2 linked regions of the Myxosarcina sp. GI1 genome follow. The protein of the gene in region 2 binds, or shares a complex with, the protein of the main gene of each other region. Links are inferred from orthologs where the notes say so. Each region holds a gene or a part of one and is shown on either strand. Other genes may lie near its edges. The genes, in order: secY and secA.

Region 1 (3,134 bases), on a different replicon or contig from region 2:
ATTTCAATTAGATCTTGTTTTGCCAATTTTAAAGTTCTCCGCTATTGGTGCAAGAATAATAGACGGCAGGCGTAAATCGCTAGCTCGTCTGAGTGCGCTTCTCCAGATAAGTTTTGCTTATCGAGATCGCGCTATTGCCTCTTTAATTTTTTATCCAGTTTTTTATCTTACACTTTTTAACCGTCTTTATCAAAAAAAGCGACTTTTGGCAAGAAACTGTCTCGTTCAGGCGATCGCTTCTTTTAAAGCTGAGGTGACATTTTCCATTGCCCCATCACCATCAATAGTTTTCAAAGTGCTCTGCTCTTGATAAAAATCGATTACGGGCATAGTATCGCGACGATAGACTTCCAAACGCCGTCGAATGGTTGCTTCATTATCATCCCGACGCTGGCGCGATAGCAGTCTGGAAATTAATACTTCATCGGGTACTGCTAAATATAAAACGCGATCGGCGGCTAAATCTAATTCTGCCAGTAGACTGTTTAAAAATTTTGCCTGAGCGACATTGCGAGGAAACCCGTCTAAAATCCACCCTTTAGCTGCATCTGACTGCAAAAGCCGATCTTTAATCAAATCGAGAATCAAGTCGTCAGGAACTAATTCACCACGATCCATGTAGCCTTTAGCTTTGTCGCCCAAAGGAGTTTTATAAGTAACGGCGGTTCTCAAAATGTCGCCAGTAGATATGTGAGGAATTTTATAAGTTTCTGACAAAATCTGTGCCTGAGTTCCCTTGCCCGCTCCAGGAGGACCTAAAAAAATCAATCTTTTTGTCATTTTAAATTTGCGTCCTCCGCATAAAAGAATTTCGCTCGACAGTTAGATAACTAACTTACTGCTTGACCATACCTTCGTAACGCTGTGAAATTACATAGGTCTGAATCTGTTTGGCAGTATCGATTGCTACTCCCACTAAAATTAACAGAGAGGTGGCACCAAAACCGCTAAATACCGTAGTTCCCGCTGGGATTGCGCTTTCGACCAAAGTAGGAATAGTCGCTACCAAACCTAGAAAAATTGCTCCTAAAAAAGTCAGACGATTGAGAACTTTTTCTAAATAGTCTCTAGTTGCCTTTCCTGGGCGGATACTAGGAATAGAAGCTCCCATTTTTTTGAGATTTTGGGACATATCATCGGGATTGCTAATCAAGCTAGTGTAAAAATAGCTAAAGAATAAGATGAGCAACAAATACACGACAATATAAAGCCAACTTCCAGGTTGAATAGCTACAGCGATACGATTGATAATATTTTTTGCCGTACCTTGTCCGGGAATAAATCCTGCCAGAGAAGCAGGTAAGAACAAGACTGCGGAGGCAAAAATAATTGGCATTACTCCGCCTTGGTTGAGTCTTAAAGGTAGGTAATTAGTTCTCTCGCGATATACTCTTCTGCCTACCTGACGACGAGCCGAAATAATGGGAATGCGGCGCGTTCCTTCTTGAATAAACACAATACCGACGATCATCGTCAGGAAAACTAAAAGCAACACGATTACCTGAGCGATTGCTTCTCGTCCGCCGTTTTGAGCGTAGCTAATGGTATTTCCCAGAGTTTTGGGTAATACGGCCACGATATTAACAAAAATCAACAAAGATGCCCCATTACCAATACCGCGTTCGGTAATTAATTCCGAAATCCACATGACGAACATCGAGCCTGCAGTCAAAGCGAGTACGGTTTCGGCGATCGGAAAAAAGCTTCTTGAGATAATGCCATTAGCTACCAGCAAACCTAGAGTAATACCCAAACTTTGAATTATCGCCCATCCCAGAGCGACATAGCGGGTGATCTGAGAAATTCTCCTTCTACCTGCTTCTCCCTCATTTTTTTGTAGATCTTCTAAAGAGGGAATAGCAGAAGCTAACAACTGCATAATAATAGAAGCATTAATAAAAGGTAATATGCCCAGGGCAAAAATTCCCAGTGCTGAAATACCGCCGCCAGTAAAAATATCTAAAAACCCGACAATTGAAGCATTAGTAGTATTACCAAGTAAATTGCCAAATCTTTCACGGTCAATTCCTGGAATGGGAATAAATACTCCCAAACGAACTAAAATTAACAGACCAATAGTAACGAGCAGCCGACCTCTAAGACCTGCTGCTTGCGCCATCTGTAAAAATGTTTCTTGTGCTGATGGAGTTTTTTCTCGAACCATAATTGTTGTTGTGGTAGCTAGAAGCCAAATAGGTTAAACGCCCGATCGCCTTAAGGTAATAGCTGCGCTTATTGTCTTATTTTTTTAACTATACCGATCTAATTTTTTCACTTTTACTACTTAGAAGCAACCTCAGACTTACGAAGAGGAAATAGTAATTTAAAACCTTGGAATTTTCCTGACTTAAGCTTCGCTGTCTTGAGATGGTTCGGCTTGAGTTTCTTCGAGAATACAGCTACCGCCCGCAGCTTCAATTTTTTGACGCGCTCCTTTAGTAAAAGCTGCCGCAGTTATTGTCAGGGGTACATTTAACTCTCCTCTACCCAGAACTTTTAAAGGACCATCATCAGTAGTCGAAATTCCGTCTGCTAATAAAGATTCTTTACTTACTGCCGAATTTGCCTCTAGAGTAGCTAGCTGCTCTATGTTAATAATTGTGTACTGTTTCTGGTTGACTAAAGGAAAATATTTTAATTTGGGAACCCGTCGATAGAGCGGCATTTGTCCCCCTTCAAAACCAGCTTTAGTGCCAGTACCAGAACGAGATTTCTGTCCGCGCATACCGTAGCCACAGCTAGCTCCTTGTCCTGCGGATATACCCCGTCCGACTCTGCGCCTGCGGCTCTTTGACCCTGCTTTGGGACTTAGATTTTCTAGTTTCATAGTTTTTATTTATTAAGCATATATCTGTTCTATAGAAATGCCTCTTTCTCTAGCAACTTCGGAAAAAGTTCGCAAGCTGTCGAGAGCATCTATGGTAGCTCTAGCGTTATTTAAAGGACTATTAGAACCTAACTGTTTGGCTAAAATGTTTTTAACGCCTGCTAGCTCTAGTACGGTGCGTACCGCACCACCGGCAATTACTCCAGTACCTGGAGCGGCTGGACGCATAAAGACTTTAGCACCTCCAGCAATACCGTTACTAACGTGAGTAATGGAGCTTGATTTAGTTAGAGAAACATCGACTAAC
Region 2 (3,659 bases):
ATTGTCGCGATCGCCATCCCAACTACGGTAATTAGAGGATGATGAACTAACCATAAAATTAATGGATGTTCGGCAAACCAACTGTTTATCGTATAGTCTAAAGAGCTTTTAAACTTATCTAACATGTAGTCATTAGTAGTTGTCTTAAAAGTATCTAACTGGCGGTTTGTAGTTTGGGTAACTGTATCGGCAAAGTTTTCTGCCGCTGAAACTGTCTTATTCAAAATATTCATTATCTTATCTTTGCTAAAAATTCAGACAGCTATAATCGAACCAACGCAAATTGCTACGAAGTATTGGGGTAATTAGCTACTTACTGTGGATAAAACTAAAATTTATTTCTATTATAATTTCAAAACTTTGACCGATCCGAGCGATCGCCACAGACCGAAACAGGTAGTGATTCTACGCCATAGCAGCAGGTAGACTAAAACGCTGGGAAACTAGGCAAAATGGTAACATTATTTTATAGAAGGTCATTCAGGTTCGTGGTTTTCCAGCCAGATCCAGTCTTTTTTCAACAGCAAGGTGTTCTACTAAAGCAAATTCCCAAGCTGCGATCGCAACTCGCCAAGATAAATAAAAATACCGATAAATCGATTTATTATGTTTAAAAAACTGTTTGGAGATCCCAACGCTCGTAAACTCAAACAATTTCAGCCTACAGTAAAGGAAATAAATTTACTAGAAGAAGATATCAAAAAGCTTTCTGACGACGAGCTTAAAGCCAAAACCTCAGAATTTAGAGAGCAGTTAGCCGAAGCTAAGACTGAGGAAGAAACTAAAGAAATTCTCGAAGATTTGTTACCTGAAGCTTTTGCTGTAGTAAGAGAAGCAGCAGTTCGAGTTTTAGGGATGCGCCACTACGACGTACAGCTTTTAGGTGGTATCGTTCTTTATAAAGGGCAAATTGCTGAAATGAAGACTGGGGAAGGTAAAACTTTAGTCTGTACGCTTCCAGCATATCTCAATGGTTTGACGGGTAAAGGAGTTCACGTAGTTACAGTTAACGACTATCTGGCAAGAAGAGACGCTGAATGGATGGGGCAAGTACATCGCTTTCTCGGTTTGACTGTCGGTCTGATTCAGTCGGGAATGAATCCGATGGAGAGAAAGAAAAACTATGGCTGCGACATTACCTATACAACCAACAGCGAACTAGGCTTTGATTATCTGCGAGATAATATGGCTACTTCTATGGAAGAGGTCGTGCAGCGTCCTTTTAACTACTGCGTGATTGACGAAGTCGATTCGGTTTTAATCGATGAAGCTAGAACCCCGTTAATTATTTCGGGACAGGTAGAACGTCCGACAGAAAAATATTTGCAGGCAGCGCAGATAGCAGAACAGTTGGTTCAACAAGAAAACGAAGAAGATGAATCAGGCGACTACGAAGTCGATGAAAAAGCCCGCAACGTTTTAATGACCGATATAGGTTTTGCCCGCGCCGAAGAAATATTGGGCGTTAGCGATTTATACGATCCAGAAAATCCCTGGGCGCATTATATATCTAATGCGATTAAAGCTAAAGAACTATTTACTAAAGACGTTAACTACATGGTGCGTAATGGCGAAGTAGTGATCGTCGATGAATTTACGGGTAGGGTACTGGCAGGAAGACGCTGGAGTGATGGTTTGCACCAGGCGATTGAAGCTAAAGAAGGAGTAGAAATTCAAAAAGAGACTCAGACTTTAGCTAGTATTACCTATCAAAACTTTTTCTTGCTGTATCCGACTCTAGCAGGAATGACGGGTACGGCAAAAACCGAAGAAACCGAGTTTGAGAAAGTCTATAATCTTCAGGTTACGATTATTCCCACTAATTTACCGTCTAAGCGCGCAGATCTTTCCGATGTAGTTTATAAAAAAGAACTCGGTAAATGGCAGGCAGTAGCCCAAGACTGCGCCAACATGAACGAAAACGGTCGCCCCGTACTGGTGGGAACTACCAGCGTGGAAAAATCAGAGTTGCTTTCCAAGCTGCTGCAAGAAAAAAATATCGCTCATAATTTGCTCAATGCCAGACCCGAAAACGTCGAACGGGAGTCAGAAATTATCGCCCAGGCAGGTCGCAAAGGTGCGGTAACTATTGCCACTAACATGGCGGGACGCGGTACGGATATTATTTTAGGTGGTAACTCTGACTACATGGCGCGGTTGAAGATCAGAGAATATCTCATGCCCAGAATCGTCAGACCTGAAGATGACAGTCTGATGGTAGGAGTTCCCCAATTCAATGGTAAACAAGCCCCTCAAGGTTTCGCCGCCAATGGCAAGAAAAAAGCTAAAAGCTGGAAAGCATCGCCGCAAATCTTTCCTACGGAATTATCTACCGAAACCGAAAACTTACTAAAAGAAACGGTTAAGTTTGCCGTACAGCAGTATGGAGAACAAAGCTTGCCAGAACTAGTAGCAGAAGAAAAAATCGCGGTAGCAGCAGAGAAAGCCCCTGTAGAAGATCCCGTAATTCAAAAGCTAAGGGAAGTTTACAATCAAATTTTACAAGAATACGAGCAGTTTACCGCTAAAGAACACGAAGAAGTTGTAACTAACGGCGGACTACACGTAATCGGTACGGAAAGACACGAATCTCGCCGTATTGACAACCAGTTACGGGGACGGGCAGGCAGACAGGGCGACCCTGGTTCCACTAGATTCTTTCTCAGTTTGCAAGATAACTTGTTAAGAATTTTTGGTGGCGATCGCGTCGAACGGTTGATGAACATGATGCGAGTCGAAGACGATATGCCCATCGAATCAAAGATGCTGACCAATTCTTTGGAAGGGGCGCAAAAGAAAGTCGAAACTTTTTACTACGACACCCGCAAACAGGTATTTGAATATGACGAGGTGATGAATAACCAGCGTCGGGCAATTTATGCCGAACGCCGTCGGGTACTGGAAGGATTCGACCTCAAAGAACAGGTTATTCAGTATGCCGAAAAAACCATGAGTGAAATCGTCGATGCCTATGTCAATCCCGAACTTCCTCCCGAAGAATGGAAACTAGATAAAATGGTTGATAAGGTCAAAGAGTTTATCTATTTACTAGAAGATTTAGAACCAGTCCATTTAGAAGACATGACCGTAGGCGAAATTAAGACTTTTCTTCATGAAGAGGTTCGTAAAGCTTATGACCTTAAAGAAAATCAGATCGATAGCATCCAGCCTGGCTTGATGCGACAAGCCGAACGCTTCTTTATCCTCCAGCAAATCGATACTCTATGGCGCGAACACCTCCAGGCAATGGATGCCCTGCGGGAGTCTATTGGTTTGCGGGGTTACGGACAAAAAGATCCTCTGATTGAATACAAACAAGAAGGTTACGAGATGTTTATTGAAATGATGATCGATATTCGCCGTAATGTTGTGTATTCACTGTTCCAATTCCAGCCACAACCACAACCGCAAGCAGTATAAAAGATGATATTTATGTATGGGTGAGGCATGCCTTGCCCCTACTGTCTGGCATTATTTAGCCCAAAGAAAGCGAAAAGTCGTCCCGCGATTTAGTTCGGATTCTACTTCGATCGCGCCGTTTTGATTTTCTACAATTTTTTTGACAGTTGCCAGACCGATTCCCGTGTTGCGTTTATCATTTTGTTTGCCTAAAGTTTGAAAGATATCAAAAATTTTCGCCTGTGCTTTAGCAGCAATGC

The links.
Region 1: the proteins of secA (region 2) and secY are in contact, whole or in part, in a crystal structure (PDB 3DIN), measured with the Thermotoga maritima proteins. The link is inferred for Myxosarcina sp. GI1 from one-to-one orthologs. Residues at the interface, in WP_004082002.1 of Thermotoga maritima: Glu261, Ala262, Arg263, Lys300, Ala301, Arg302, Thr303, Ile304, Ile305, Leu323, Tyr324, Asp325, Pro326, Val329, Ser330, Tyr333, Ile336, Lys340, Phe345, Val349, Glu363, Phe364, Tyr374, Ser375, Gly376, Gly377, Glu393, Ile395, Thr482, Ser483; in WP_004081795.1 of Thermotoga maritima: Glu108, Gly109, Glu110, Glu111, Ala236, Glu237, Arg238, Arg239, Ile240, Thr241, Ile242, Gln243, Tyr244, Ala245, Arg246, Arg247, Val248, Thr249, Gly250, Arg251, Arg252, Val253, Tyr254, Gly256, Ala257, Ser258, Thr259, Tyr260, Leu261, Pro262.

Annotation. Positions count from the first base shown.
Region 1 is NZ_JRFE01000025.1:30,438-33,571, forward strand. What follows is about bases 1-2,809. They hold secY (preprotein translocase subunit SecY), read right to left. Parts: upstream 2,165-2,809; coding sequence 836-2,164; downstream 1-835. Other genes in these bases: infA (translation initiation factor IF-1), read right to left, coding at 1-26; KV40_RS19610 (adenylate kinase), read right to left, coding at 226-780; rplO (50S ribosomal protein L15), read right to left, coding at 2,348-2,809. In the rest of the region: more of rplO, read right to left, coding at 2,810-2,827; rpsE (30S ribosomal protein S5), read right to left, coding at 2,840-3,134. UniProt on the Escherichia coli protein: The central subunit of the protein translocation channel SecYEG. Consists of two halves formed by TMs 1-5 and 6-10.
Region 2 is NZ_JRFE01000009.1:2,257-5,915, reverse strand. The notes cover bases 287-3,620. They hold secA (preprotein translocase subunit SecA), read left to right. Parts: upstream 287-606; coding sequence 607-3,420; downstream 3,421-3,620. Other genes in these bases: KV40_RS04305 (ATP-binding protein), read right to left, coding at 3,472-3,620. Outside these bases: KV40_RS04315 (hypothetical protein), read right to left, coding at 1-233; more of KV40_RS04305, read right to left, coding at 3,621-3,659. UniProt on the Escherichia coli protein: Required for protein export, interacts with the SecYEG preprotein conducting channel.